DNA from 2 places in the Salinicoccus sp. RF5 genome. Region 1 is predicted to be linked to the other one. Evidence: predicted binding sites of a transcription regulator. Region 1 holds the regulator's gene; the other holds the start of a gene.
What was found. Region 1 encodes CtsR, which represses protease genes until heat stress. Its sites were predicted from a motif close to ATGGTCAATAAAGGTCAAACA; they were not measured.
Positions count from the first base shown of each region.

Region 1 (15,851 bases):
GAGATAGAGGCCCGAGTGGAAGCTGAACAGTGTGAGCATATGGTCGAAGAAGCCCACTCCCGTCGAAATGGAGGAGTCCCTGAATGATTTTTCGTCATCGAGTGATATGGAAATCTTCGTCTCCTTTGTTGCTCTTTCCTTCTTGATCATATTGATTGCTCCATTCTTTGATTAATTGGTTGAGCTCGTCGTAGTCCTCCGGCCGGATCACCGAGTATCTGACGACATCCCCGAGCGGTGCGGCATCATACATCCTTGGCTGATAGCCATTCTGTAGAAGGTATGTACCGAGTGAACGTGCATGCCTGCCGTATGTGAAGATGAAGTTCGTATGTGATTCGATGATGTTTATTTTACCAGATACCTGGCTGAATGCCTCGACAAGACGCGCTTTCGAGTCAAGCTGGTAGCGCACGAATGCATCGAGGGCCGCCCCATCCCCGAATATCCTGCTCGCCAGATTCAACGACAATGAATTGACGGGGTAGGGGTGGTTGAGCCGGGTGATCTTCCGGAATGTCTCGCCTTCTGCGATGGAGATGCCGACCCTGAGTCCGGCGATGCCGAACATCTTGCTCAGCGTCCGGATGATGAGCACGTGGCTTCCTTCCGGCCGCTTGTAGGCGTGTGCGAATTCAAAGTATGCCTCATCAAGGACGAGGTAGCCGCCGACGCCCTTCATGGCATCGGCGAGCGCCTTCAGTTCGCTGTCGGCGAACATCTGGCCTGTCGGGTTATGGGGCACCGATATGAGGAAGAGGGACGGTTTCTTCTCTTCGACAGACCGGATGACCTGATTAAAGTCGAACTGGAAATCTTCGTTGCAGGGGACGGTATATACAGGTACATCCACCTGCTGGGCATATTCATGGTACATCACGAAATCCGGGGCGAGTGTCATGACGCCGTTCTGTCCGAGCGTCATGATGGCCTTCTGGATCCATTCATCCGAGCCGTTGGCGACTTCGACTGTACTGCTGTCTATGCCGTAGTAGTCGGCATAGAGCTGTTTGAAGCGTGTGATTTCATTGCTCGGGTACTCATGGATGTGCGTTTCTTTGACGACTTCTGCGATCGCCGCATCACTGAGCGGGGAGATTGGGCTTGTATTGCGGTCCATGTGGATCATTTCATCACTCCGTTCGGATCCGTAGGGATTGGTAGTGGGCGTCCAGCTGTTCGCGTTTCGCGACGGTCTTCGCCGGTCCGGCGATTTCGGTATAGGTCTCCTGCCCGAGGGAGATGACCGCATGGCTCGTCATGAAGTCGTTCACGTTGAGCCCATGGCTGAATCTGCCCGTCCGGTCGGTCGGCAGTACATGGGAAGGGCCTGCAGCGTAGTCCCCGATGGCTTCCGGGGAGTAGTAGCCGTTGAATACGGCACCGGCATACCTGATGTTGCGGATGATCATGTCGGCATCGCGGTGCTGGATGGATACGTGCTCTGGAGCAATATGATTCACCATATCGAGCAGTGCCTCTCGGGAATCCACGACTGCATAATGGTTGTCCCTGATGGATGCACGGATGATTTCGCTGCGCGGCTGTGCATCGATCAGCTCCTCGAGGCGGTCTTCGATTTCCGATATGACTGCTTCGTCCTCACTGAGCAGGAATGTCCGTGCATTCCGGTCATGCTCGGCCTGGGCGAACAGGTCATAGACGATCGCATCGACATGGACGTCCTGGTCCACATAGATGAGTATTTCACTCGGTCCTGCAATCATGTCGATGCCGACTTCGCCGAAGAGGAGGCGCTTGGCCAAGGCGACATAGTAGTTGCCGGGGCCGACGATCTTGTCGACCTTCGGAATGGACTCCGTGCCGTAGGCAAGCGCGGCGATGGCCTGGGCGCCGCCGACGGTGTAGACATCCTCCACGCCGCATATGTAGAGGGCGGCGAATGTGATGTTGTTCTCATCGAATGTCGGGGTGGTGACATGGATTTCCCTAACGCCTGCAGCGAGTGCAGGCACGACGGTCATCAGTACGCTTGACGGATAGAGCGCCGTACCGCCCGGTACATAGACGCCAATCTTCTCGATCGGGTGGTAGACGTACTGGAATTCCCCATCATCCCTGTCTTCATACTTGATGCTCTCCTGATATCGCTCGATGCGTGTGCGGATCGTCTCAAGCGCCGTCTTCTCCTCATCGGATATGGCATCATAGCTCGCCTTGAGCGCCGATTTAGGCACTTTGAAGGATGCCGGCTTCCTGCCGTCGAACTGCTCCGTATAGTCACGGAGGGCGGCGTCCCCTTCCGTGCGGACGCATTCGATGATGTCCATCACATCCTTATAGCCGTCGAACCCCGCGCCGGCACGCTTCTGGTCGAATATTTCCGTGAATTCCTGGACATTCATTCGATCACCCCGATTTCCTTGATGAAGTCATAGATTTCGTCCTCTTTTGTATAGAAGGTCCGCTTGTTCGCAATGAGCCGTGCATGGATGTCCATGATCTTCTCGTGCTCGACGAGTCCATTGTCCCTGAGCGTGCCGCCCGTCTGGACGATATCGACGATGCCGTCCGAGAGTCCGAGCAGCGGTGCAAGCTCCACCGAACCGTTCAGGTGGATCAATGAGACATCCTGCCGTTTATTCTTGAAATACTCATGGGCGATGTTGGTGTACTTCGTCGCGATGACCCTGAATTCCTCCTGGTCGGGCAGGGCGGCCACGGAGAAGTGACAGTCGCCGAACGGCAGTTGGGAGACATTCAGTATGTTGAATGCGTCTTCGGTGATGATGTCGGAGCCGACGATGCCGAGGTCCGCTACGCCGCTTTCGACATAGGTCGGCACATCCGGCCCTTTGGCGAAGATGAATTTGACATTGTCGACGACGGTGTAGAGCGAGCGTGTTTCGCCATCCAGGGCACGGATGTAGTTGTTCAGGTCGTTTTCGTTCATATATTTGAGAAAGTCCTTGAAAAGCCGGCCTTTCGTAAGTGCGACTGTAATCATAGCAATCCTCCGTTAGATAGGTTTACCGCAATGCCAAAAGCGCTGCTGTTGTATTCCCCGCCGCTCAGGAGCGGATAGTCGTGGTCCAGGAAGGCCTGGAAATAGAAGCCGTTGTAGTACGACTGGGGAGATCGGAATGACAGGTCGAGTATGAATTTCATGCCGTAGCCTTCAAGCGCCTGTTTCAGCCTGTCGATGAAGCGCATGATGTCACTGTCGCCGAACTCGGCATTCACAAGATCCATCTGATCGCTCACCTTCGCCGAAAGCAGGATATAGAGCGGGTGGGTCTGGCCGAGCTGTTTTCTGAGTTCGGACAGGTTCTTTTCATGGACCAGGTTGCGTATGCCCGAATCGAGGTCATACTTGTCGATGTAGAGGTCGAGCAGCGTATCATCGTTGACCACGATCGAATGGAACTTCTCGCCATACCCTTCTGTGACGAACGACAGGTGCATGTCGATGCTCCCGAGTATCTCCTCATCAGTGGGACGGTAGAGTTCGACGCCTGCCTGATGGAAAGTCTTGTAGTTCCTCACCACGGGGCCGAAGTACCCGAAGAAGCGCTGGCTGAGGTGATAGTCCTCACTGTAGTTGAGCAGGGAGCGCGTCCAGTCGCTGCGGATGGAGAAGAGCTGTTCGTTGCGCTCGAAGATGATGGTCGAGGAATGGTGGCGCTTGTCGTCGATATTGAAGGGCTCCACCATATTCATGTCGACCAGCTGATAGTTTTCATCGGCAAGCAGTTGTGTATAATCCTGTGCAAATTTCAGGCGTCGGATGATCAAATCGTTTTTCATACCATATCTCCTTTAATACTTTAGCGTGATAAAGAATAATCAATAAATCTGATAATAACAAAATAAATCGGCGATGACAAGAGATTTCCGACAATTTTGTTTAACACTTTAAAACGCTAAAGTGATTTGATATGATAACCGTATTAATGGGGGGAAACATATGCAAATAGATAGGTTGAGAGGCAAGGAGCTTGATGATCTGTTCGAAGGTATATTGAAGCTTGAAACAGTTGAGGAATGCCATCACTTTTTCGATGACCTCTGCACCACAAATGAACTGGTGTCGCTGAAGCAGCGTTTCCAGGTGGCGAAGATGATAAAGGAGGGGCACACGTACTCGAAGGTACAGAACGAAACAGGGGCCTCGAGCGCCACGGTGTCCCGGGTGAAGCGCTGCCTGGACTACGGCAGTGAGGGCTACCATATGATCATCGACAGGATGGAATGAATGACCTTAACTTGGTTAAGGTCATTTTTATTTTAAGTAGGCATAATTATTAATTTTACATATACCACTACTGCTGCAAGCCATATCATATCTAATAGGAATGATAGTTTCCTCGAAGTAACCTTGTGACAATCAGTACTATTCATATCTGCAAAAAATATGACAATTTCCTTTAAGGTGTTGGATTTCATAATATGAATTTGTAATCTTTTAGATGTATTATCCGTACTGCCTAAACAGAGAAAAATCTATGCGATAATTTAGTTTTATTGTTGGCTTTCGTATTAAGGGAGGAGAAAGTGTGCATGAAAAAGAATCTGCTTTCCAAAGGAGTAATCCATGCTTAAAGTGAATGGCCTTCATTATGCTTATGATAGTAGCTATCCTGTTTTCATCTGATATTGCTTCTTATATTCTATTTTTTGTTGTTTATTTCAGTATCCAAGGGTTAGTAAATCTAAAGAAGGAGTTAGATATGAAAATCGTAGTACGGATTATTAATAGTGCAGCTGCTTCGATTGTGACGACTTTGATTATTTTAACAGTCAGCTTCTTGATATTGCTGTTTTCAAGTGCAGAACTTGGGTATCGGACAGCATATTTTGGCGCTGTATTCTTCAATAGCGCACCCACGTCCTCAGATACTATAGGTATGACTTTTGGAATCAATAATGTAATACCCATTATCGTTACAGTTGCCATTTTCACAGTAGTATATTATTTCGTTCTTCAATTGATTGCCAAAAATAGATGAATTGAATAGCAAAGAATATACCCCCGATTTTGAATAGCCGTTCAAAATCGGGGGTTTAGTTATCCTATACTACTCAAATGATTAAACATTATGATACTAAACGTCAATTATTTGAAGCGTATTCTTTATTTCCACAGCAAGGTCATCCGTGCGCCACTCGCGCGAGTAGCCGAGGCAGGGACATATAAATTGGATGCCATTTTCTTCAAACTGGTGGCGGAAGTGGACATGCCCCATGATACTGTAGTGGATCGGGAACTCCTTGTAGAAGGTGTCGAAATCGGATGTGCCGATGAAGGCATTGTAGAAATCGAACAGCCGATGCGGTGTCGGCACGGCGAAACTGCGGTGCGTCACCACGTGGGTCATCATGATGATGTTGCGGTCCCCGACCTCTTCAAGATCCTGCCGAACAGCATCAGCAAAGGTCTTCGACAATGCAGGGTCGTCCATCGGCCAGCTTGTCCGTACCTTATCCTGCCATGTGCCGCCATAGAACTTACCGGTCGCAATCTTCTCCCTGCTGAAGCGGGGATCGGCATAGGAGTAGTCATACCAGCCGCTGTGGCCGACGATGGCCCAGTCATTATCCAGTATGAGCGGGGCGCTGATCATACTCTCCGGATGTTCCCTGTAGAACCTGTATATATCGGCACTTGATGCTCCTCCGGATTCCGGCTGCCAGTAGTCGTGGTTGCCTGGAACGAAGCGGATGTCGATTCCCGTCCGGGCCATGAGCGAATGGATGAAGTTGGTTGTGATGCGATAGTCGCTGGAGATGTCTCCGGCGATGAGGAGCAGTTCGATTTTTCTTCTATGGATCTCATCGGCAAGTATCTGTTCAAAGTCGTTTATCGAGTAGCGTGCATGCCGGCGGTCGACATGTAGGTCGGAAATGATGCCTATTCTCATATTGATCTCTCCGTATGGTCGATTTATCAAGAAGTATCATGTACACCCCGGGATGAAGTCAATCAAACCGTCCCCGAGCATACAAAAAAGACAGGCCGGAAGGCCTGTCTTTCTACATATACAGTATCAATTTTAAGCGAAGAATCCGACGACTGCTGCAGTGAGCACACTGACCAGGGAAGCACCGTATACGAGCTTCAGGCCGAAGTGGGCCACCTTGTTGCCGCTGTCGTCATGCAGGCCTTTGACGGAACCTGCGATGATGCCGATGCTTGAGAAGTTGGCGAATGATACCAGGAATACGGAAATCATCGCCTGGGATTTGCGGCTGAATTCGTCCGCCATTCCCGTATAGTCGAGCATGGCGACGAATTCATTCGTAATCAGCTTCGTCGCCATCAGGCTGCCTGCCTGCTGGGCTTCAGCCCAAGGGATCCCGATGAGGAATGCGATCGGCATGAAGATGTAGCCGAGGACATCCTGGAATGTGATCTCCATTCCAGGAATGAGCAGGAATGCTTCGTTCAGGATGGCGATGAGCGCGATATAACCGATCAGCATCGCTGCAACGGTCATGGCGACTTTTGCACCATCCATGATGTAGTCCCCGAGTATCTGGAAGAATGATTTTCCTGCATCCGGATTGTCATCGACATCGGCTGCATCTTCAGCATCCGTCACTTCATACGGATTGATGATGTGGACGATGACATATGTACCGAACAGGTTGAGTACGATCGCCGTAACGACATACTGCGGTTCGAGCATTGTCATGTAGGCACCGACGATGGACAGGGATACGGAACTCATCGCCTGTGCGGAAAGCGTATAGAGCCGGTGCTTCGGCAGATGTGGCAGCTGGTTCTTCAGTGAAATGAAGACCTCCGACTGGCCGAGGATCATGGATGCCGCACCGTTGTAGGACTCAAGATAGCCCATGCCTGTGACTTTGGTCAGCAGGAAGCCGAGTCCGCGGATGATCAGCGGCAGCAGTTTGGTGAACTGCAGGATACCGATTAGTGCCGAAATGACGATGATCGGCAGCAGTACATTGAAGAAGAAGACATCTGCCGGAGAACCGTCTCCGAGTGTCGTCAGGTCGCCCATGACGAACCCGACACCTTCAGCGGCAAAGCCGAGCAGCGTGTTGAATCCGGCTGCCAGGAATTCGATGACGGCCTGGCCGGCGCCTGTGGAAAGAAGTATGAAAGCAAAAAGCAGTTGTAGACCGAGAAGGATCAGAATGTTCTTCCATTTTTTGAAGGCAAGTTTGCGGTTGCTGCTCACAAGCCATGCGAGGAAGAAAGTGAATGCGATCCCGATGATACCCATAAGAATATTCAAGAATTTCACCCCATAAAAGATTAAGTTGTATTCATTATATAGCATGGCGTTATTGTCTGTATATGTAATCATGTGACAAAATCATCCCGATTCATTATAATGCAAACGTTTACAAAAATAAAGGGGAAATACAGAAAACTTTACGTTTGCCATATTTGACTATAGGAGATATAATTTAGTCAAAGAAGGTCAAAAGGGGTGATGTAATGCGCAACATGTCGGATATAATCGAACAATACCTCAAACAGCTGATTGAAGAATCCGGCGGTGAAGTTGTGGAAATAAAACGCGCGCATATCGCAGAGAAATTCGACTGTGTCCCCTCGCAGCTGAACTATGTGATAAAGACCCGTTTCACCAATGAACATGGCTACACCGTGGAAAGTAAGAGGGGCGGCGGCGGATACATCCGGATCACCAAGGTGGAGGCCCACTCAAAATCCGATTATCTGGCACGCCTGAAGCAGCTGATCGGCGACGGCATCTCTCAGCAGAATGCAAAGCACATCGTACAGTCGCTGATGGAGAACGAAGTGATTACAATGAAGGAAGCGAAAATCATAGATGCAGTCCTGGAGAGGGAATCTCTCATGCTCGATCTGCCATACCGTGACCGCCTCCGTGCGAATATACTGACGAGGGTGATAGATGTCATTCTCTACACAGAGGAGTGATGAGATGAAATGTGAATCATGCAACGAAAGAGAGGCAACCATCCATATCTCAAAGGGCAATGGCTTCGAAAAGACCGAAAAGTTCCTGTGCGAGCAGTGTGCCAATGCCTCATTCGAGAATGACTTCAGTTATCCGGACGACAGCTTCAATATACAGAAGCTGCTCAAATCACTGTCCGAGCACCCATCCCTGCAGCAGACAAAACGGCGTCCGAAGCAGTGTGCGACATGTGGATCCACCATCAACACCATCGTACAGATGGGGAAATTCGGATGTCCCGACTGCTATACCACCTTCGGCAGTCAGGCAGCCGACATCATCAGCCGGGTGCAGGCCCACCAGTCGGAGCATGTCGGGAAGGTGCCTGTGAAGGCGCGTGCCCAACTGAAGACGAAGAAGAAGCTCGAACAGCTGAAGGGTGAACTGGCAAAGCTCGTCGAAGCGCAGGAGTTCGAGGAGGCGGCGGTGGTGCGTGATGAAATCAAGGCGCTGGAACAGGCAGGTGATGATGATGGGATATGATCACATCAGCCCGTGGATGCAGGAATCAGAGGAGCTGCCGGTCGAAATGTCTGCGCGGGTGAGGCTTGCCCGTAACGTGAGTCACCTACCCTTCCCATACATGATGAAGGGAAATGAGGCCATTGCGCCGGTGCTCGAGAAGCTGGAGGAGACGCTCACAGACTACCGGCGTGTAGAGATGGCAGGCCTCCAGTTCGAGGACAAGGCGCTGCTGGTCGAAAAGCATCTGGTGAGCCCATTGTTTACGAAGCAGGGGCTGCTCAGTTATATTAATGAGGACGAATCCGTTTCCATCATGGTCAATGAAGAGGATCACCTGCGCATCCAGGCGATGGGGGTCGGCCTCCCGATGATGGACCTTTATAGAAAAGCGGATGCGATCGATGATATGCTGGAGTCGGAAGTCGATTATGCATTTGACGAAAAGTATGGCTACCTCACCGCCTGTCCGACGAATGTCGGCACCGGGCTGCGTGCCTCTGTGATGCTTCATCTGCCGGCACTCACCTTCGGCAGCCGCATTCAGCCGCTGTCTGCAAATCTGAGTCGTTTCGGTTTCACATTAAGAGGTATATATGGAGAAGGATCCGTCCCGCTCGGACATATATACCAGCTGTCGAACCAGCTGACACTCGGGCAGACGGAAGAGGAGATCATCAACAACCTTGACGAACTGAAGGAACGCATTGTTGAAGAAGAGATGGAGATGCGCTCATGGCTTGAAAGTGAACATCTTCTCGAAGTGAAGGATTCGGTCTACCGCTCCTATGGCCTCCTGAAGCACGCCTACAGGATGCCATTGAAAGAAGCAGCGAAGTGTCTGAGTGATCTGAAGCTCGGCACCGACCTCAGCTTGATTGAACTGGAAGGTTTCCAGTTCCAGAAATGGATTCAACTTATTCAGCCAGCATTCGTCAAGATGCGCCTGAATGAAAAAGATATAGAGATCACGTCCTTGGAGCATGCTGTTGAAGAAGAGCGTGCGGCTTTGATGAGACAACTACTAGGAGGGGAATAATATGTTATTTGGCAGACTGACTGAAAGAGCGCAAAAAGTGCTGGCCTATGCACAGGAAGAAGCAATCAACCTCAAGCATTCGAACATCGGAACCGAGCACCTGCTGCTTGGGCTCGTAAAGGAAAACGAAGGTATTGCCGCGAAGGTCCTCGAATCCTTCAATATCACTGAAGAGAAAGTGAAGGAGGAAGTGTTCAACCTGATCAACGAAGGCAGCGAACCTTCTTCCTCCATCCACTACACGCCGAGGGCGAAGAAGGTCATTGAACTCTCAATGGATGAAGCGCGCAAGCTCCACCATAACTTCGTGGGCACGGAGCATCTCCTGCTCGGCCTGATCAGGGAAAGCGAAGGCGTGGCCGCACGTGTGCTGTCGAACCTCGACCTGAACATCACGAAGGCCCGTGCCGCAGTCATCAAGATGCTCGGCAACCCTGAGTCATTCCAGCAGAAGGACGGCATGAAGAAGGACCACAATACACCAACCCTGGATTCACTGGCCCGCGACCTTACGCAGATTGCCCGTGATGAAATGCTCGACCCGGTCATCGGCAGATCCAAGGAGATCACCCGTGTGATCGAGGTGCTGAGCAGAAGGACGAAGAACAACCCGGTCCTGATTGGTGAACCCGGTGTCGGCAAGACGGCGATTGCCGAAGGCCTTGCACAGGCGATCATTAAAAACGAAGTGCCGGAAACCCTGAAGGACAAGCGCGTCATGTCACTCGACATGGGGACCGTCGTGGCAGGCACGAAGTATCGTGGTGAATTCGAGGAACGCATGAAGAAGGTAATGGAGGAGATCCATAAGGCCGGCAACGTCGTGCTGTTCATCGATGAGCTGCATACACTGATCGGGGCCGGCGGCGCCGAAGGTGCAATCGATGCCTCCAATATCCTGAAGCCTGCACTTGCACGCGGCGAGCTGCAGTGCATCGGGGCGACGACACTTGATGAATATCGCAAGCACATCGAAAAGGATGCGGCACTGGAGCGCCGTTTCCAGCCTGTACAGGTGGATGAGCCGAATGTCGAGGATGCGATACTCATTCTGAGGGGTCTCCGCGACCGTTATGAAGCACACCACAGGATCACCATCACGGATGAGGCGCTGGAAGCGGCAGCGGTCATGAGTGACCGCTATGTCCAGGACAGGTTCCTGCCGGACAAGGCGATCGACCTGATTGATGAAGCGTCATCCAAAGTCAGGCTCAGAAGCTACACATCCCCGCCGGACCTGAAGGATCTTGAAGGCAAGCTTGAAGCCATCAAGAAGGAAAAGGATGCAGCCGTACAGAGCCAGGAGTTTGAAGCGGCGGCGAACTACAGGGACCAGCAGACAAAGCTTGAAGATGAGCTTAAGAAGCGTGAAGACAACTGGAAGAAGGAACAGGGACAGGCATCACAGTCTGTGACGAAGAGTGATATAGAACTTGTCATCAGCAGCATCACAGGCATCCCGCTCTCCAAGATTGCAGAGGACGAGTCGGAGAGGCTGATGAACCTGGAGTCCATCCTGCATGACCGCGTCATCGGTCAGGAGGATGCTGTAGCTTCCATTTCGAAGGCGGTCAGAAGGGCACGTGCCGGACTCAAGAATCCGAAGCGTCCAATCGGCAGCTTCATCTTCCTCGGTCCGACGGGTGTCGGTAAGACGGAACTTGCCAGGGCACTCAGCGAAGCGATGTTCGGCGAAGAGGATGCGATGATCCGCGTCGACATGAGCGAGTACATGGAGAAGCACTCCGTCTCCCGTCTCGTCGGTTCACCACCGGGCTATGTCGGCTATGATGATGGGGGCCAGCTTACGGAAAAAGTGAGAAGAAAACCTTATTCACTCGTACTTTTCGATGAAATCGAGAAGGCCCACCCGGATGTCTTCAACATGCTGCTGCAAGTATTGGATGACGGCCGTCTGACGGACTCCAATGGACGTACCGTCGACTTCAGGAACACGATCATCGTCATGACATCGAACGTCGGTGCCCAGGAGCTCAGGGACAACAAGTTTGCAGGCTTCGGTACGACGGCGCAGTCCCAGGACTACGACACGATCAGAAATACGATGATGAAGGAACTGAAGAACAGCTTCCGTCCCGAATTCATCAACCGTGTGGACGACATCATCGTCTTCCACAGCCTGGAGAAGGAACACCTCAAAGAGATCGTGACGCTCATGATCAATCAGCTGACAGAACGTTTGAGCGATCAGGATATCCATCTTGAAGTCACCGATTCGGCCACCGACAAGATTGCAGAGGAAGGATATGACCCTGAATATGGTGCGCGTCCACTCGCACGCTCCATCCAGCGTCATATCGAAGACAGGCTCAGTGAATCCCTGCTTTCCGGCGAGGAGCTTGAAGGCAGAGTAGTCACAATCGACTACAAGGATGATGAATTCAATGTAAGCACGAAAGATAAAGTTGCAGTGGAATAGAAGGAGTGGCAACGCCGGGATGGGAAACCATCCCGGCTTTTTCATCATGAGGCATCGGGCTTCAATGAGGTTCCGCTTTAAAATCATAGGTAATAGTTATACAATATTAATAATAAAATCAAATTACAGGAGAGTCTCTAGACATGGCAAAGACGAAAAATATTTTCGAGTGTATGGCGTGCGGGCATGAATCGCCCAAGTGGATGGGCAGATGTCCAAACTGCGGTGCATGGAACCAGATGGAGGAGAAGCTTGTCCACAAGGAGACCAAGGGCAGAGGGACATTCGGCAAGCCTGAAGCAGAAGGGCGCCAGCGCAGCCGGAAGCTTGAACGCGTGAACAAGAGCAACACGCCGAGGACGCTGACCCAGAGTGGCGAGTTCGACAGGGTGCTCGGTGGCGGCATCGTCGATGGTTCCCTGATACTGATCGGAGGGGACCCAGGAATCGGGAAGTCGACGATTCTGCTCCAGACTGCGCTGACCCTGTCCCAGAACCACGAAGTGCTGTATGTTTCGGGTGAGGAATCACTGGAACAGATAAAACTGCGTGCGGACCGGCTGACCGAAGGAAGCGACCAGCTGAACGTCTACAGCGAAACGAACCTCTTCTACATCCATGATGAGATCAAACGGCTGGATCCGGACTTCCTGATCATAGATTCCATCCAGACCGTGTTCAATCCCGATGTGACAAGCGCCCCCGGCAGTGTTTCGCAGGTACGGGAGTGTACACAGAGCCTGATGAATATCGCGAAAAGCGGCAACATCGCCACCTTCATCGTGGGCCACGTGACCAAAGAGGGACAGATTGCGGGGCCAAGGATGCTCGAGCATATGGTGGATACGGTGCTCTATTTTGAAGGGGACCAGCATCATACGTACCGGATGCTCCGTGCGGTCAAGAACCGCTTCGGCTCCACGAATGAAATGGGCATGTTCGAGATGAAGAGCGAAGGACTGAAGGAAGTGCTCAATCCATCGGAAGTGTTCCTCGAGGAACGCTCGAAGAATACGCCCGGATCGGCCATAGTGGCGACCATGGAAGGGACGCGGGCGCTGCTGGTTGAGGTCCAGGCACTCGTCACACCGACGCACTTCCATAATCCGCGTCGCATGGCCACAGGCATCGACCAAAACCGTCTATCACTTCTGATGGCGGTGCTCGAGAAAAGTGAAGGACTGCTCATGCAGCAGCACGATGCCTACATCAAAGTTGCAGGGGGCGCCCGGTTGGATGAACCGGCAGTTGATCTGAGCATCATCGTCAGCATCGCTTCAAGCTTCAAGGCCGCACAGGTGCGCGGCGACGACTGCTTCATCGGTGAGGTCGGGCTGACCGGTGAGATCAGACGGGTCACTAAGATTGAACAGAGGCTCCAGGAGGCGGCGAAGCTCGGCTTCAACCGTGCAATCATCCCGGCGTCGAACATGAGTGGACTGGAGGTGCCGGAAGGCATCGAGGTCATCAGCGTCCGCACCTTGAAGGATGCGCTGAAAGCCGCAATCAAGAAGTAGGGGAGGTGAATATCCATGTTGAAGTATCTGCTTTATATTCTGTACGTACTTATCGGGGTTTCACTCGGCGTCTGGCTCATGCCGACGCTCTTCCAGCTGCTTCCGTTCGATCTGCCGATGGTGATCGATAATGTATTGGTTCATGGCCTTGCCGGGCTGCTGCTGTTTCTCCTCCTCTTCCTGTGGACGGTGCCGAAAGTCGAATCGCTTATCCGGAGGAGCGAAGCCCTGATCCTGAACCGCAGCCTTGCAGAGATTGTGTCCGCCACACTAGGAATGATCGTCGGCCTTTTAATTGCTGTCTTAATTTCCCTATTGATCAATGCCATCGACATTCCTCTGATCGGCGATATCATTCCCTTCATACTGGCTGTGATACTGGGGTATCTCGGGTTCCAGATCGGGCTCAAGAAGTTCAGTGAAGTTCTGGATTTCCTCCCCGGCAATTTTTCGAAATCCCAGGAAGAGAAGAAGAGGATTCCGCGTAAGTTCCTCGATACGAGTGCCATCATAGATGGAAGGATCGTGGATGTGGCAAAGACGGGGTTCATCGAAGGGGAGCTCGTGATTCCGCAGTTCGTGCTGGATGAACTCCAGCTCATTGCCGATGCTACAGACCCGATCAAAAGGGACAAGGGACAGAGGGGGCTGGATATGCTGAACACCCTGCAGGAGCAAAGTGATAATGTCACCATCATGCCGGTCGATTACGACAAGCTTGATGTCGACCATCAGCTCATCGAAGCCGCGAAAGCCGAGCAGGGCGTCATCATCACCACCGACTACAACTTGAATAAAGTATGCCAGCTGCACCAGATCCCGGTCCTCAATGTAAATCAGCTATCCGATGCAATCAAAGTCGTCGTCATCCAGGGCGATACATTCGACCTGCTGATCTCGAAGACGGGCAAAGAGGAAAACCAGGGTGTCGGATATCTCGAAGATGGTACAATGGTTGTGGTCGAAGAAGGCAGGTCGCTCATAAACAAGACCATTAAAGTAGAAGTGGTAAGCGTGCTCCAGACGAATTCCGGACGCATTGTATTTGCGAAGAAAGTGAGAAAGAAATGAAATATACAGTAATAATTCCAGCTGCCGGAATGGGCAGCAGAATGCATATGGATTACAATAAGGTTTTCATCAGGCTGGGAGACACCCCGATCATCCGGATGACTGTAGAGAAATTTGAAGCAGATCCCGACTGTGAAGCCATCCATCTTGCCGGGCGTAAGGGGGAGATGGATACATTAAAGGAGATGCTTAAGGGATGCACCAAGGTCAAAGGTATCCATGAAGGCGGCAGGGAGCGCCAGCACAGCATCCATAACGTCCTCAGGGCTATCGACCCTGCAGAATATGTGTTTGTCCATGATGGGGCGCGGCCCTTCGTCAACCAAGGAACGCTGGATGGTCTGAAGGCATCGGTGGAGTTGCATCAGGCAGTCATCTGCGGCGTGAAGCCGAAGGATACGCTGAAGCGCATATCCGGGGATGAAGTGGAGGAGACCATCGACCGTACGTCGGTCGTCGCAGTCCATACACCGCAGGCCTTCGAATATGACCTGCTCATGCGTGCATATCAGAATGCAGCGGAGAAGAACCTTACTGTGACGGATGACTCGATGATGGTGGAAGCACTTGGAAAAAGGGTCCATGTGACAGCATCGACTTATGATAACATTAAAATAACGACTGAAGAGGATCTGAAGGTCGCCGAATCCATTATGAAGAAAGGAAGTGAATGACATGCTCAGAATCGGTCACGGATTTGATGTCCATGCGTTCGAGGAAGGACGTCCGCTGATCATCGGTGGCATCGAGATTCCCCATGACCGCGGGCTCAAGGGACACTCGGATGCGGATGTGCTGCTCCATACGATGGCGGATGCGATCCTCGGTGCCCTGGCTCTCGGGGATATCGGCAAGTTCTTCCCGGATACGGATGCGGCGTTCAAGGATATGGATTCCAAAGTGCTGCTTTCTGAAGTGGTGGAGATGATGGTCCAAAAAGGATATAGGATAGGGAACATCGATGCCGTCATCATGGCTGAGCGTCCCAAGTTCAGGCCGCATATCGATGATATGCGGGATGTTGCCGCCTCCCTTTTGAAGACGGATCTTTCAAATGTTAATATTAAAGCGACAACTACGGAAAAGCTCGGTTTTACAGGCAGGGGCGAAGGCATCGCTTCTGAAGCGGTAGTTCTAATTGAAAAAGTGGAGGAATAGCAATGGATAAAGTAAGAGTGAGGTATGCACCAAGTCCGACAGGATATCTGCACATCGGTAACGCGCGGTCGGCATTGTTCAACTATCTTTTTGCCCGTCGTTATGACGGGGATTTCATCATCCGTATCGAAGATACGGACAGCGCCAGGAATGTGGAAGCAGGAGAAGAGTCCCAGCTCCACTATCTGAAATGGCTCGGTCTGGAATGGGACGAGAGTGTAGAT
Region 1 covers NZ_JAJGRC010000002.1:50,267-66,117, forward strand. The annotation lists gene hisB (imidazoleglycerol-phosphate dehydratase HisB) at 1-150, opposite strand, end outside; gene LLU09_RS07250 (pyridoxal phosphate-dependent aminotransferase) at 95-1,129, opposite strand; gene hisD (histidinol dehydrogenase) at 1,134-2,366, opposite strand; gene hisG (ATP phosphoribosyltransferase) at 2,363-2,968, opposite strand; gene LLU09_RS07265 (ATP phosphoribosyltransferase regulatory subunit) at 2,965-3,768, opposite strand; gene LLU09_RS07270 (YerC/YecD family TrpR-related protein) at 3,929-4,216, shown strand; gene LLU09_RS07275 (hypothetical protein) at 4,587-4,970, shown strand; gene LLU09_RS07280 (metallophosphoesterase) at 5,067-5,882, opposite strand; gene LLU09_RS07285 (NupC/NupG family nucleoside CNT transporter) at 6,015-7,226, opposite strand; gene LLU09_RS07290 (CtsR family transcriptional regulator) at 7,433-7,900, shown strand; gene LLU09_RS07295 (UvrB/UvrC motif-containing protein) at 7,905-8,423, shown strand; gene LLU09_RS07300 (protein arginine kinase) at 8,377-9,441, shown strand; gene LLU09_RS07305 (ATP-dependent Clp protease ATP-binding subunit) at 9,443-11,881, shown strand; gene radA (DNA repair protein RadA) at 12,025-13,398, shown strand; gene LLU09_RS07315 (PIN/TRAM domain-containing protein) at 13,414-14,469, shown strand; gene ispD (2-C-methyl-D-erythritol 4-phosphate cytidylyltransferase) at 14,466-15,143, shown strand; gene ispF (2-C-methyl-D-erythritol 2,4-cyclodiphosphate synthase) at 15,145-15,627, shown strand; gene gltX (glutamate--tRNA ligase) at 15,630-15,851, shown strand, end outside.

Region 2 (15,851 bases), on a different contig from region 1:
ATGGTCATGATAATGCCGGAGACGATCTCCCCTGAATCATTGGAGCGGAATATGAAATAGAACGGCAGGATGCAGAATATGATCCATATGTACAGACTGAGTCCGGTATTCTTCGGGAATATATGATACCAATCGCGCATGAATGACCGCCTCCCTTCTCCTTATTTGTTCCAGTGTAACAGTTTTATGGAACGATGGGCCCACCAAAAATGTATAAAAATGAATCCCCCTAATTGATTAGGGGGATTCCATCTAGTCTGTACTTGGTTGGTGCTTTTCATTCAATTGCGCCTTCATCTCTCGGAAGGTCACAAATGTCTTCTTCTTCTCATCATACAGGCGGAAGCGGATGGATTCGAGGCTCGACTTCAGAGTGATGGTCGTCGCCTGATGCAGGGGTGGCGTGCTCTCATGTGCTTTTTCCAGTGAATAGTTGGGCACTCTTGGCGCCAGATGGTGCACATGGTGATAGCCGATGCTGCCTGTCATCCATTCGAGCCAGCGGGGCAGCTTGTAGTAGGAGCTGCCGTCCACTGCCGCTTTTACGTAATCCCATTCGGATTCATTTTCAAAATAGGAGTCTTCGAACTGGTGCTGGACATAGAAGAGCCAGATGCCGAGCATGCCTGCAACGTAGATGATCGGAAGCTGTACGAGCAGCAGTACATGCCAGCCAAGCGTGAAACCGATCAGACAGTAGATTGCCACAAGCAGCCCATTGATCAGATAGGTGTTCATGCGTTCCTTCTTCTTGGCGCCTTTGCGGTTGAAACGGTTGTCCAGCAGGAACAGTGACAATGGTCCAAGGCCGAACATGATGAGCGGATTACGGTAGAGGCGATATTTCAGCCTCTCCCATTTTCCTGCTTCTTCGTATTCTTCGACCGTCATGACCCAGATGTCACCGATGCCCCGCTTGTCCAGGTTGCCGCTTGTTGCGTGGTGGATCGAGTGTTCCCGCTTCCATTTTTCATACGCAAAGTGGGTGATGACGCCGGTGATGGTGCCGAATATCGTGTTCCACTTCTTGCTCTTGAAGAATGACTGGTGGGCACAGTCGTGGAAGATGATGAACGTCCGGATCATGAAGCCGGCAGCTCCGATGCTGAACAGCAAACTGAGCCAGAATGAAATGCTCAGTGACTGGTACGCCAGGAACCATAACGCAAAAAATGGAAGAATCGTGTTGAACAGCTGTGTGATGCTTGTCTTCGTCTGTGACTTGGCGAACGGCATGACATCTTTCCTCAGCTGTGCCTGTTTCTGTTTTGACATGTGGGCAAACCTCTTTCCTGTAATCTTGTTGGTTTTATTCTAATACATGCCAACAAGCGGGTATAGAGGCAGGTGTCAGCAATAATACATGACATTTGTCATATAAGGAGCATGGCCCGGAACCCCCTGGCACTGTAATAGGATTCCGCACCGTTATGATAGATGAACATCGCGCCATATCGGTAATCCCCAAACAGGGCGCCTCCCCGCTTCCTGATGTCGGCCGGTGTCCGGATCCAGCTTGATGTCTTGCGATCGACCACTTCAATGGTCTGGAGCTGCCGGTAATGCGCCTCATCAAGGAGTTCCACCCCCATCTCCTCCGCCATGCCGACTGCACTGTTTTCAGGCTTGTTCTTTTTTCTTGCCTGGAGTGCCTCATCGTCATAACAGACCTTACGCCGCCCTTCCGGGCTTTCAGCTGAAAAATCATAGAATATTATTGTCCCATCCGCCTCAGTTGCCACATCCGGTTCCCCACCGGTCCGTTCCATTTCCCCCAGGGACCACAGCTTTTCGGGATGTCTGTCGAGACGTGCTTCAACATCTCTCCACTCCATATCCTCATGACGGTACATATGCGATTCAAAACGTACCTTCAATACACTGAGCAAATGCCGGCTCTCCTCATTCGTCAACTTCCTTACATCTGCCATAAACATTCCTCCCATCAATATGTCCCTTCATCGGTTGCAGGGGACAAAAGACCTCCCTTCAGATGTTCCGTTCCTGAGGGAGGTCTTCCAATACTCATAAAATTATAGCAGCCTCAACTATAGCGCCTTGAATGCTTCGACCCCCGCTTCGGCCACCTTCACATCATCCGGTACACTGCTGCCGCTGACACCGATGGCGCCGACAACCTTGCCATCCGCTTCAAGCGGGATGCCGCCACCAAAGACGACGATGCGTCCCTGATTTGTCGTGTTCAGGCCGAAGAGTTCTGCATTCGGTACCGTCGCCTCTTCCAGATTGGATGTCGGCATCTTCAGGGCCACTGATGTCCATGCCTTGTTCTGCGCAATGTCGATGCTTGCGAGCCACGCATCATCCATGCGGTGCACCGCAACCAGGTTGCCGCCTTCATCAATGACGGAGATCACCATCTGTACACCGATTTCAGACGCCTTCTTCTCGGCACCTTCAATTATCTTTTTTGCATTTTCCAGGTTGATTCTACTCATTACGCTTCCCCTTTCAAACTTTCAGTTTTGAATCGAATGTGGTAGTACGCATATGGCAGCTGTTTCTGTAATGTCACCATATCCATCATATACAAATCAAAAAATTCAGTCAAATAAAGCAGTGCTTCATCTTTTTGGCTATTCTTACTGATGTGCTTCATGCACGCTTTCATCAAGACAGCACATCAATGCTTCATCATGTGGGTGGGATTCGCCCTCCACCTGTATGGTCACGTGACCGATACCCTCATCCCCAAGCCTCCGTTCCAGTTCATGCAGCAGCTCACCACTCTCCTTGATCGTCATGGTGTCATCGACCGTCACGTGGCATGACATGGCGTTCTGTCCACTCGTGATGCTCCACATATGGAGGTCGTGTATATCGATGATGCGGGCATCCGCCTGCATGACACTTACGATGTGCTCTACATCTACACCAACCGGTGTCCCCTCCATCAGGACATGGATGGCGTCCTTCGTCACCCGCCAGCCGCTGATGATGATCAGGACAGCAACGATGACGCTCGCCAATGGGTCGGCCAGCCCCCAGCCGAAGAATATGATCAGGAGGGCAGCGGCGATTGCCCCGATCGAGCCCAGCAAGTCTCCCATCACATGGAGGAAGGCGGCCCTGATGTTCAGGTTTCCCTCTGTATCACCCCCGCGCATCAATATCCATGCGACGATGATGTTCACCACAAGTCCCATTGCAGCAATCACCAGCATGCCCCCCGACGCGACTTCAGGCGGATCCATGAAGCGTTGGAACGCCTCGTAGAAGATGTAGGCGGAAATGAGTATGAGCGTCACACCGTTGAAGATCGCCGCCAGTATTTCAAACCGCTTGTATCCATAAGTCTTGCTGTAGTTGGCCGTCTTCCGCCCCAGACTGAAGGCGAGGACCGCCACACCCAGTGAAATCGAGTCACTCAGCATATGCCCCGCGTCGGACAGGAGTGCGAGACTGTTCGTCAGCCAGCCGCCGACCGCTTCAACGAGCATATAACCGGTGATGATGAAGAAGCTGATCAGAAGAACCCTCCTGTTCGCTCCGTGCGAATGATCATGCGGCATATCGATCCCCCCCTGTAGCATCTTTTCACATTCAATTATATCAGCATGAATATCTTTGCACAGTGAATATGCAACCCACGGCGCACGTGCTGGACTTCCATGTTCCTGCAGTACGCCCCCAGTCAAAGTATTTTTACATCCAATCATGGGCATTTGTGGTTAAATGGAAGCATGACCAATCCTAAGACGAAGGAAGTGTCAATATGGACATTGAAGAGTATATCAGGCAGATCGACGACAGATGGCAGGATGCTTTTATAGGAGTCTGGAGGGCAATCGGGGAAAACCTCCCAGAAGGATTCCAGACGGAGATGCAGCACGGCATGCCGACTTATGCTGTACCGAAAGAGACGTATCCGGAAGGCTACCATGTGGATGGTGAGGCCCTTCCCTTTATAAGCGTCGCCGCCCAAAAAAGGCACCTCGCCATCTATCATATGGGGATATACAGTGACGATGAACTGTACGAATGGTTTACAGACGCCTATCCGGAGCATATGGCGACCAAGCTCAACATGGGCAAAAGCTGCAGCCGCTTCTCCAACCCACAAAATATTCCCTATGCACTGCTTGGGGAACTTGCCGGGAAGATGACAGCGGATGAGTGGATTGCACTGTATGAGTCAAGGAAGTCTTAGTATGCGCGAATATGAATTGAAAGGGGACCTCTTATGCATAAGGCAGTATTTCTGGATCGGGACGGCGTCATCAATGAAGTGCTCAACCACCGGGTGAAGTTCGTGAACCGTCCCGAGGATCTCCACCTCCTTGAAGGTGTAGAACAGGCCATCAGACAGTTCAATGAGGATGGATGGAAAGTGTTCATCGTCACCAACCAGGGCGGTGTCGGCCTTGGCTATATGACTGAGGATGCGCTCGGGGAAATACATGACAGGCTCGTGAATCTCCTTGGGGACTCGGGTGCCAGGGTGGATGATATCGCCTACTGTCCGCACATGCCCCATGAAGGATGTGCATGCAGGAAGCCGGAAGCGGGGATGATCCTGGACCTTGCAGAGACCCACGATATCTCTCTTGGAGAGAGCTACATGGTGGGCGACAGGGAACCGGATATCCAGGCTGGCCGGAATGCAGGCACTCGGACCGTCTTTATCGGCAACAGGAAAAATAAGAAAGTCGGCGCAGATCATCATTTCGCGGATCTCCTTTCATTCTCCAACTGGCTGGTGAACAGGGGATGGACGTGACAACTCATGTTTATGTTCATCTGCAGGGGGAAATTTAACTTAAAAAGGGTTCTAAGGAGGATACCATGGATTATATCTATCTCGGAAATTCCGGTTTGAAAGTGCCCAAGTACATTCTCGGGACGATCCCTTTCAGTGGGACTAATGGATTTGAGCCGGCCGGAAACATTGATGCGGAAACCGCAAGACGTCATGTGGACATCTGCCTCGATGCAGGCATCAACATGTTCGATACAGCCAACCTCTACTCAGAAGGAGATGCGGAAAAGGTGCTCGGAGAAGCCATCAAAGGCAGGAGGGATAAGGTACTCCTGACATCCAAGACAGGATTCGACCTGGGGGAGGACCCAAATGCGGGTGGTGCTTCGCGCATCAATATCGAAAAGTCGATCGACCGTACCCTGGAACGGCTCGGCACCGATTATCTGGACATCTACTTCGTCCACCTCTGGGACGGACGTACCCCCATCGAGGAAACGATCGAAACGATGAACGATCTCATCAAGTCCGGCAAGATCCGGTACTGGGGTGTATCGAACTACAGCGGCTGGGCCTTGGCCAGAACCTATACGATTGCAGAACAAAGGGGGCTCATTCCACCGATTACCCAACAGATCTACTATACGCCTGAAGCACGGGAAGCGGAATACGAGCTGCTGCCGGCCGGCAGTGAACTCGGCATCGGCTCAATGATATGGAGTCCCCTCGGAGAAGGCCTCCTGAACGGAAAGATCGACCGCAATAATGAAGCGCCTTCTGGTACCCGTCAGGGTAGCGGATGGCCAGAGCCCTGGGTGAAGGATGAGGAGCGCTTGTATGATGTCATCGATGCACTCAAGGAAGTCGCAGAAGAGCGCAACGCTACAGTGCCGCAGATCGCCCTTGCATGGGTCAAGGACCGTCCGAATGTGGGTCCTGTGGTCATTGCGGCAAGAAATGAAGAGCAGCTTCATGAAAACATTGCTTCCTACAACATCCGCCTGACCCAGAAAGAGCATGACAGGATTGAAGCAGCAGCCCGGCCTGAGCCATATTATCCACTATGGCATCGTGCGATGAACAGCATGGACAAGGGCTCCCCATCAGAAATCTCCTATTTGGAGGGCTATAAGAAATCGATGGGACTCGAATAGAAGAGGACACCCAAACAGAACACTCCGGAGGCCGTCTGGCCTCCGGAGTGTTTCGTGATATATGCTATTCTCCGATTACACCACAAGCGATGCGTTCACCGGCATCACCTGAGGGCTGGCTCTCATAGTCATCAGCACCTGAATGGATGACGAGTGCCGTCCCACCTTCCGGGTAGAGCGTAGTCTCCTGACCTTCTTCCATCGTCACCATATCTGCTGTGACTTCCGTGTTTATGGTGCCATCTTCAGCAACCTCTATGTTTTCCATGTCACCGGCATGTGGTCCTTCAGGATCGTCAAACCCATGGTTCGCATCTGTCGGATTGTAGTGTCCACCAGCTGATTCGAAATCGGGCTGCTCGCAGCTGCCCGTCTCATGGATATGAAAACCATGTGTACCGGCAGGAAGATCTTCTCCCACAAGCGCAATATTCACTCCATGTTCCCCTTCACTCAGTGTTGCAGTCGTTGTCTCTTCCCCTTCACTGTTCATTAGGCCAACTTCTTCTTCACTGCCTGCGTTCGTTTCCTCGGCCACATCCTCCCTTTCTTCATCAATCGTTTCATCGACTCTTTCCTCATCTTCCTCTTCCGGTTCTTCATTACCGCCACAGGCTGCCAGCACGATTCCAAGTACCAGTGCCAAAAACAAAAGTTTCCAGATTTTCATGACATACCCCTTTCGTACTGATTTACATATTCGATTCCCATGTATTATGGAACTAAACATATCCCCCAGCCTGTCCATTGGATGTATTCAAAAAAGCGGTCATATCCGACCACTTTTCAAATATAGCAATTATGTAGATGTTACTCCTGGCTGTTTCCATCAGATCCGTCCTGGCTCTGCTGGTTCATCGTATCATTTATCGTCTGCTGCTGATCGAACTCATTCGAATCATTGTTCATTCCACATGCTGCCATCAATGTACTGAGCATAGCTGCTGTGATCAAAAGTCTAAAACGTTTCATTTGGATTCCTCTCCCTTTCTGCTATTTGCTCCTTTCCCTGAAGTTCATACATTCAAACAGAGCAGAAGATGTCCCTCTGCCCTTATTCAACCAATATTCAAGGTTTCACCCACAGCATATGAAGGCAGCCGACCAGATGCCTCTCCTCCTTCACGATCTTCAAATCGGAATGCCTTACAATTTCTGAGATATTCCTGTTCTGATGGCATCCGAGCACCTTCATCGAAACCGGATTCACTATATTCAGTGCCCCTGCAAGCAGGCGGTTTGTACTTTCGCCATGTTCCATCATCAATATCGTTCCTTCCGGCCTGCACCATTTTGCAAAATTCGCAAGTACATCATCAGGGTGCTCATAGGTACAGAATGAGAGCGTGGAGACGATGGTGTCAAAACTGTTTTCATCAAACTCCAGCTCTGCTATATCCGCCTCGTACAGTGTCGCTTCAAAGGGATAGGCTGAAGCAGCCTCCTGAGCCGCATTAATCATTTTGGGACTGAAGTCGACACCTGTCAGCTCAATATCAGCTTCGTAGTACGGAAAATTCCCTCCGGCACCAATACCCACCTCCAAAACCTTGCCTTCGGCTTCCGGAATGATGCGCGCCCGGTATTTATCGGTAGGATCGTTGCCCCTCCGCTTGTCATACGTTTTTGACTGCCGATCGAACTTCTTGACCATTGCCTGGTTTCTCATGACTCCCCTCCTCATCAATTGGGATTTTTGAAGGACTGCAATTATGTAAAGCCTCTTTAAGTGTATTATAACACCATCATGGAGATGAGTGGATTATCTTGGACTGCGGCATTGAAAGATGGGCTTTATGTATTGAAAAGATGCAGAACCGGAGGGCTCTGCATCTATCGATCATTCTTCTATTTTTTGTTTTCCTTATACTGCATATAGACCACCTGGGTCACAAGGAAATCCTCTACGCCATATTTGCCGTCTGTGCCGCCAAGGCCAGATTGGCGCATTCCTGCATGATACCCCTGAACAGCCTCGAAGTTTTCACGGTTGACGTAAGTTTCACCGAACTTCATCTCATTGATGACACGCATCGCTTCGTTCAGGTCCTCCGTGTAAACTGAAGATGAAAGGCCGTATACGGTATCATTGGCTTTTTCAATGGCTTCATCCAATGTGCTGAACGTTGATATCGGCAGCACCGGCCCGAATATTTCATCCGTCATGATGTCGGACTCATGGGTAACATCTGTGAGGATTGTCGGTTTATAGAAGAATCCTGCGTCGACATCTGCGGCTTCTCCACCCGTAACCACTTTTGCACCAGATGAAACTGCATTCTGCACCATCTCATCCACTGTCTCAAGACGGTCCTGATTGACTAGGGGGCCGAGATCCGCTTCCTTGTCTTTGCGTGGATCTCCGAATGTCTTCACTTCAAACTTCTCCTTGAGCTTACGGGTCAGTTCCTCAGCAACACTCTCATGGACATAGACGCGCTCCGCATTTGTGCAGGCCTGCCCATTATTGGCAAGCCTTGAAGTCGTGATCTCTTCTGCCGCAAGATCGAGGTCTGCATTTTCAGTCACTATGGCGGGCGCCTTGCCACCGAGCTCGAGATTCACTTTTGTAATGTTCTGCGCCGCTGCCTCCATCACTTTTGTACCAGCAGTGATGCTGCCTGTCATCGTCACCATGTGCACATCCTTGTGTGAAGCCAGGGCATTGCCGATTTCAGAGCCTGCACCCGTTACGACATTATATATGCCTGCAGGGACCTCTGACATCTCATCTACGATTCTGGTGAATTCCATCGTCGTGTTCGGTGTATGCTGACTCGGCTTTATTACAACGGTACAGCCCGTCATCAGTGCAGTGGCCACTTTCCGTGCCAGGATGAAGACCGGGAAGTTCCACGGAATGATGCCGGCCACTACGCCGATCGGCTTCTTGTAGACAAGGATGTTCTCATTGGACCTGTCACTTGGGACGATATCGCCTTCGATTCTTCTCGCCCATTCGGACATGTATTCGAAATAGTCTATCGCCAGATCCACTTCACCGCTTGCCAACTCGTAATCCTTCCCCTGCTCTTCCTGGAGCAGATCGATGAAAGTCTCTCTTCTTTCGGCGATCTTCTCACCCATCCTGCGTACAATCCTGCCCCGCTCGATGTTCGGCACCTGCTCCCATGCAGGCTGGGCCTTGGAAGCGGCTTCCACTGCCCTGTCCACATCTTCTGATGTGCCTTTAGGTGTCCTGGATATCACTTCCTCGGTCGCCGGGTTGATGATGTCGATCCATTCGTCTCCGGTCGAGGATGTATATTCGCCATTTATATATATCTGATGGTCCTTCACAGTATCTCCTCCTAGAGTATTGTCGGAACACTCTTCCCGTATGCTGCAAATATGAAACAACACTAGAGAACATAAAAGGCTGCCATCCCTTTCGGGACGGCAGCCTCCATTTATATACAAGTGCGAAACTAGCCTTTCACAACTGCAATCTCTTCGTCTTCCAACTGTACTCTTACATCATCTACAGTCTCTTCCTCCAGGATGAGATCGGTCAGCTGATCTTCTATCTTATCCTGGATGACCCTGCGGAGCGGCCTTGCACCGAACCGTTTGTCATAACCGAGCCGTGCAAGTTCACGCTTGGCTTCATCAGTGATTGTGATGCTGATGTCGTTCTCCTCGACAGTCTCCTGAAGTTCTGCAAGCATCAGGTCGACGATTTCAATCAGGTTATCTTCAGTCAATGCATTGAAGTTGATGATCGAATCGAAGCGGTTCAGGAATTCAGGCTTGAAGTAGTCGCTCAAGTTGTCCAGCGTCGATACGGATTCATGCTTGTCCGGGTTGAAGCCGACGCTTGCTGTATTCACACCAGTTCCCGCGTTGCTCGTCATGATGATGACGGTATCCTTAAAACTGACCGTACGGCCATGGGAATCTGTCAGATGACCATCTTCCATGATCTGCAGGAACATGTTCTGTACATCCGGATGGGCTTTTTCTATCTCATCCAGCAGAATGATGCTGTAAGGGTTCCGGCGGACCTTCTCCGTCAGTTGTCCCGCTTCTTCGTGTCCGACATATCCCGGTGGCGAACCGATGATCTTGGACACGGTGTGCTTCTCCATGTACTCACTCATGTCGAGCCTGATCATTGATTCACGGGAGCCGAAAAGCTCTTCAGCCAGTGCCTTTGTCAATTCCGTCTTACCGACCCCCGTCGGTCCGACAAATAGGAATGACCCGATTGGACGATGCTTGGACTTCAGCCCGGCACGGCTGCGGCGCACAGCTTTGGCCACCTTGCCGACCGCCTCCTCCTGGCCGATGACCTTCTTGGCAAGTTCACCTTCAAGATCGCGCATCTTCTTCTGTTCATCGGCCTGAAGCTTCGTTACAGGAATACCCGTCTTCTCTTCGACGATCAATTGGATGTCTGAAACTTCGACATCGAGCACCTGTTCCTTATCCTTGGCCTTCTCAAGCTGCTTTTCAAGCTGTATTTCCTGATACTTGAGGTTTGCAGCTCTTTCATACTCTTCACGCTCAGCTGCCTCCTCTTTTTCCCGGGCGATTTCATTCAGACGCTGCTGGATGGAGTTCGAATCGCTTTCCGCATTCGAGAGGTTGAGGCGTGAGCCGACTTCATCCATAAGGTCGATTGCCTTATCCGGCAGGAAACGATCCTGGATATAGCGGTCACTCAGTGTAACGAATGCGTGGATGGCATCGTCGGAGTAGCGTACTTCGTGGAATTTTTCGTAGCGGTCCTTAATCCCCTGAAGAATCTGCTCCGCTTCGTCCAGTGTCGGCTCTTTTACGAGAATCGGCTGCAGACGGCGTTCAAGGGCCGCATCCTTTTCAATCTGGCGATACTCCTTAAGTGTCGTCGCACCGATGATCTGGACTTCACCACGTGCCAGTGCCGGCTTCAAGATGTTGCCTGCATCCATCTGTGAACTTTCCGCTGTCCCTGCACCGACGATCTGGTGGATCTCATCGATGAACAGGATGACATCCTTACGTTCCTGAAGCTCAGCAATCAGCTGCTTCATGCGCTCTTCAAATTGACCGCGAATGCCTGTGTTCGCTACGAGTGATGCCACATCAAGCACATAGATCTCTTTATCGGTGAGTTTCGCAGGAACTGCCCCTTCGGTGATCTTGAGTGCCAGACCTTCAGCAATAGCGGTCTTACCGACACCCGGCTCACCGATCAGTACCGGATTGTTCTTATTCCTTCTGTTCAGCGTTTCGATGACACGCTTGATTTCCGTGTCACGTCCGATGATCGGGTCTATGTTGCCTGCCCGCGCTTCATCGGAAACGTTCTTGCCAAGCTGATCCAGCAGCCCATCGCCTCCGGCAGCCTGTTTCTGTCTTGTTCTTGTTCCGGCCTGGCCGCTGCCATTTCCTTGGAACTGCTTATCATTGGAACCTGAATTTTCGAAAGGAGACCCCGAAAAGAAATCACCGCCGCCCATCATCTGGCCTCTGATTTCACGGAAACATTCATTGCATAAGTGGACTTGTGCCTTTTGGTTATTGATGTTCATTGCCAAGTTGACATTCGCATCATTAATACCACAATTTTGACATTTCATGAATAGATTCCTCCTTCATTTTAATATATATACGTCTCAGTGATTTTTGACTTTATTTGACTATATAAGCATTATAAAACCTGTGGGACATTGATTCAACAATACTGCTCATTGGTATATTTAAAGTCGAAGTCATAAAATAATGAATTACTGACCAACTTTGACCTTAACTATATTATACATTGACCATGTTTGACTTTCAAGCATTTTATCCGCTATACCAAAAAAATAGGACTGCATACAGTCCCTTTCTGCTCATCGCCAGAATGTTTCCACCCCAGCCTTAGCTTCAATGTTAAACTCGATGATTTTCTTCAGGAGCGCATAGTCCACTTCCCTATCCCATGGTATACGGAATATTTGACGCGTATGGACATAGCCGACTTCTTCGAGGGCACTTCCGAATTCCTCGATTGCTTTGTTCTCGGGCGCAACCGACATGTGCTTCTTGGCCACACTGAAGCCAATGATATATGTACCATGATCTGTGAACATCGGCTGGTTCCACTTCACAACCCTCTCCATATTTGGATATTCGTCATGCACCCAAGACAACACCTCTTCCATCCTCTCCCTATGATCACTGTCATCGATTCCACTGATGAATTCTTCAAATACTGACATTCTCGTTCCCCCTGCTTTTAAAATTTTCTTCATTAAATTAGTTCATTTTCATTTATAAATATACCCCTTTAATGTTATAGTACACTAAACGTATATTTATGTAAGCGTTTCCATTATATTAAAGGGGTGTGTTGAAATGAAGAGAAATGTAGATCATGCAACGGAAGCAGTTTGGGCAGGGGAGAAGGCGTACCGGGTACATGGCGCCAGCCAGGTGCCGGTCGTAAACAGCGTCGCCTACAACTACGACGACCTCGACCATTGGTATCAGGTGGCCATCGGTGAAGAAGATGGCCATATTTACGGAAGAAATACGAATCCGACCGTCGCTTCATTCGAAGACAAGATCAAGCAGATGGAAGGTGCTGAAGCGGCTACAAGCTTTTCCACCGGGATGGCTGCGATCAGCAACACCCTACACACTTTCCTCCGTCCAGGGGACCGTGTCGTCAGCATCAAGGACACATACGGTGGAACAAACAAGATATTCACGGAGTTTCTGCCGAAGCTCGATATTGAAATTGAACTGTGTGAGACAGGCAACCATGAAGCGATGGAAAATGAAATCAGAAAAGGATGCCGATTGATCCATCTTGAAACACCGACCAACCCCACTGTAAAGATCACTGATATCGAAAGGATCGCAGAACTTGCCAGGGAACAGGATGCCCTACTTGTCGTGGACAATACATTCGCCACCTCTATTCTGCAGAACCCGCTGTCACTTGGGGCCGACCTTGTCATCCACAGTGCCACGAAGTTTCTGGGCGGACATGCAGATGCACTCGGCGGGGTGCTGTGCGGAAGAAAGGACCTTGTCGAGCAGGTCTTCCACTATCGTGAAATCAATGGTGCCACGATGGACCCCAATGCCGCCTATCTGATGATCAGAGGGATGAAGACGTTGGACCTCAGGGTCTGGAAGCAGACCGAAAACGCCGGCAGGCTTGCAGAGTACCTGTCCGGCCATCCTGCTGTGGCTGAAGTATTCTATCCGGGACTTGAGGACCATCCGAACCATGATATCGCAAAAAAACAGATGAAAGGATTCGGCAGCATGTTCAGTTTCTCCCTGCATGGCGGGATGGATGCCGTCAAAGAAGTGCTGCCACGGCTTGAATTCGCAAACAGGGCAGCCAACCTGGGCGCCGTCGAAACAACAGTCGGACCGGCCAGGACGACCAGCCATGTGGAATCCACTCCGGAAGAACGGGCGGAACTCGGAATCGCTGAGGGCCTCATCCGTTATTCTGCAGGCATAGAATCATTCGACGACTTGAAGCAGGACCTTGAAAATGCGCTGCAGGCACTCAACGTGTCCAACGCCCAATCCTGACCCTCCACATCCTGCCTTTGAGCAATAATCCACAGACAAAGGGGAGAGGCCCATGTTCTCCAAAGAGGAATATGATATCAGAATGAACAATACGAAACAGAAGATGCTGCAGTATGGGGTTGAGGGCCTGATCATATCCAATCCCTCAAACATGTACTATCTGACGGGATACGATGCATGGAGCTTCTATGTAAATCAGGTCGTCCTCGTCTTCATCGATATGGATGAACCCATATGGATCGGCAGGCAGATGGATGCCAGCGGAGCAATGATGACTACATGGATGAAGGAATCCAGCATCCGCTTCTATCCAGACAATTATGTGCAGTCGACCATCAGGCATCCCATGGATTACGTGGCTGACGTACTGGTCGAATGCAGCCAGGATGATAAGAAGATCGGTGTCGAAATGGACTCCTTCTACTACACGGCAATGTGCCATGAACGTCTGCAGATCGGTCTGCCCAATGCCGAACTGAAGGATACCGGCAACCTCGTGAGCTGGGTCAGGGTCCTTAAAAGCGATACGGAAATCAGCTACATGAAGAATGCTGCACAGATAGTGGAAAAGGCCATGCAGGCCGCATACGACACCGTCAATATCGGTGTCCGGGAAAATGAAGTGGCAGCGGCCATTACACATGCCCAGATCTATGGCAGCGATGATTTCGGCGGCGACTATACTTCCATGGTCCCTATGTTACCTGCCGGAAAGATGACCGCCAGTCCCCACATTACATGGTCGGACAGAAGATATATCGAGGGGGATATACTGACACTAGAAATTGCCGGATGCTATAAACGGTATCATACGCCACTAGCCCGCACCATGATCCTCGGTAAAGCCCCTGGGCACGTGCAGGAGGTGGCAGATGTAATAAATGAAGGCATCAATGAAACGCTCTATCACATGACTCCCGGCACCACAGCCGAAGAGGTGAATGAGGTGTGGACCCGCACCATCGGCAAGCACGGATATGTAAAGAACGCCCGTATCGGATACTCCATCGGACTCAGCTACCCACCCGACTGGGGGGAGCATACCATCAGCTTCAGGGCGGGAGACCACACCATGCTTCAGCCGAACATGACCTTCCACCTCATGCCCGGCCTATGGTTCGACAACTTCGGTGTTTCCATCACCGAATCGGTCCACATCACAGAAGATGGGGCAGAGACTTTCGCCTCCTTCGACCGGAAACTTTTCGAAAAGACGGCGGAATAAAAAAACAGCTTCCAGTTTGAACTGGAGGCTGTTTCTCATTTTGTCTGATTATAGATGAACCGTCACATCTGCATCTTCACGAAGCTCTGAAGCAAGGTTCTGTGCAGCCATTGTTTCCTTCTCCATCTTCACCTGGTCTTCAAGCTGCGGCTTGATCTCTTCAAAGGAAGGGACTTCCCCTTCAGCCGCTTCTTCCTGCTGCGCTGTCATCTGATCATACATTGCCTGAAGTTCTTCCTCTGTAGGGTCGACTTCACCAACCTCTTCCTCGATCATCTTTTGGATTTTACTTTCCGTTTCAATCTGGGACATCACTTCTTCTTTTGCCATGCTCTGCTCTTCAAAGGCAGCAAAGAGCTCATCTTCAGATTCGAATCCATTCTGTTCGACCAGCTGTCCTACAATTTCATCGACTTCCTCTTCAGAGGCATTCATATCACGATTGTCCACTTCCTGGATGAAGAGCCTCTGACTGATCATGCCATCAAGAATGTCTTTTTTCATCTGATCCTGGTCGATTTCTTCACCGGTCATCTGCTGCTGCATCGCTGCCGACTGGAATTGATTGGTGTATGTCTGCTCGAATTCTTCCTTCGTGATTTCCTCACCGTTCACTTCAGCGACGACATCCGGTATGCCCTCAAGATCCGGTTCCGGCATTTCAGGGTGTTCTGCTCCTTCCCCGGTTGCCTCTCCATTGCTTTCTGAGGCCGCCCCATCACCATTTTCTGCTGAAGCTTCCTCCTGTGTTTCCGCTTCTTCATTTGTATTTTCTGCAGATTCATCTCCGCCACCACATGCTGCCAGAACAGCTATGGATGTGCCGAGGGATAGGCTGAATAATAATTTCTTCATTAAATATCATTTCTCCTTCTAATACATATTGTCCGTTATTTTATCACATCCCTATCAAATGTAAATTTATAAGGGGTAAAACCTATCAGATTCATCTTAAAATGTGACTATAAATTGACTGACTTCACAAGGTAATCGTTGCCATACTATTTAGTATAGGCCTCTCATTATTGGAATGGGCCCAAGAGGCCGTCATATCTTCAAACCCGCCATTCCACATTCACTTCAGTCCTTCCAATACTTGACCGCCCTTCTACTTATCCAGAGTGAACCGCTCTTCCCATAGGTCATTATATATCTGATACCTTACACCCCGGTAGGCCCAGGCGCCTGTCCGAAATTCTGTCATTTCGGCTTCAAACACCCTTTCCGA
Region 2 covers NZ_JAJGRC010000001.1:1,302,508-1,318,358, forward strand. The annotation lists gene LLU09_RS06765 (sensor histidine kinase) at 1-140, opposite strand, end outside; gene desA (Delta(5) desaturase DesA) at 253-1,275, opposite strand; gene LLU09_RS06775 (DUF4256 domain-containing protein) at 1,374-1,931, opposite strand; gene LLU09_RS06780 (GlcG/HbpS family heme-binding protein) at 2,049-2,459, opposite strand; gene LLU09_RS06785 (cation diffusion facilitator family transporter) at 2,604-3,533, opposite strand; gene LLU09_RS06790 (DUF1801 domain-containing protein) at 3,737-4,171, shown strand; gene LLU09_RS06795 (D-glycero-alpha-D-manno-heptose-1,7-bisphosphate 7-phosphatase) at 4,205-4,741, shown strand; gene LLU09_RS06800 (aldo/keto reductase) at 4,807-5,874, shown strand; gene LLU09_RS06805 (superoxide dismutase family protein) at 5,939-6,544, opposite strand; gene LLU09_RS06810 (hypothetical protein) at 6,685-6,846, opposite strand; gene LLU09_RS06815 (class I SAM-dependent methyltransferase) at 6,944-7,543, opposite strand; gene aldA (aldehyde dehydrogenase) at 7,723-9,174, opposite strand; gene LLU09_RS06825 (ATP-dependent Clp protease ATP-binding subunit) at 9,303-11,438, opposite strand; gene LLU09_RS06830 (iron chaperone) at 11,694-12,062, opposite strand; gene LLU09_RS06835 (cystathionine gamma-synthase family protein) at 12,199-13,398, shown strand; gene LLU09_RS06840 (M24 family metallopeptidase) at 13,451-14,623, shown strand; gene LLU09_RS06845 (SurA N-terminal domain-containing protein) at 14,672-15,478, opposite strand; gene LLU09_RS06850 (aryl-sulfate sulfotransferase) at 15,732-15,851, opposite strand, start outside.
Region 2: the regulator CtsR is predicted to act here: its motif matches at 11,482-11,502, upstream of LLU09_RS06825 (ATP-dependent Clp protease ATP-binding subunit).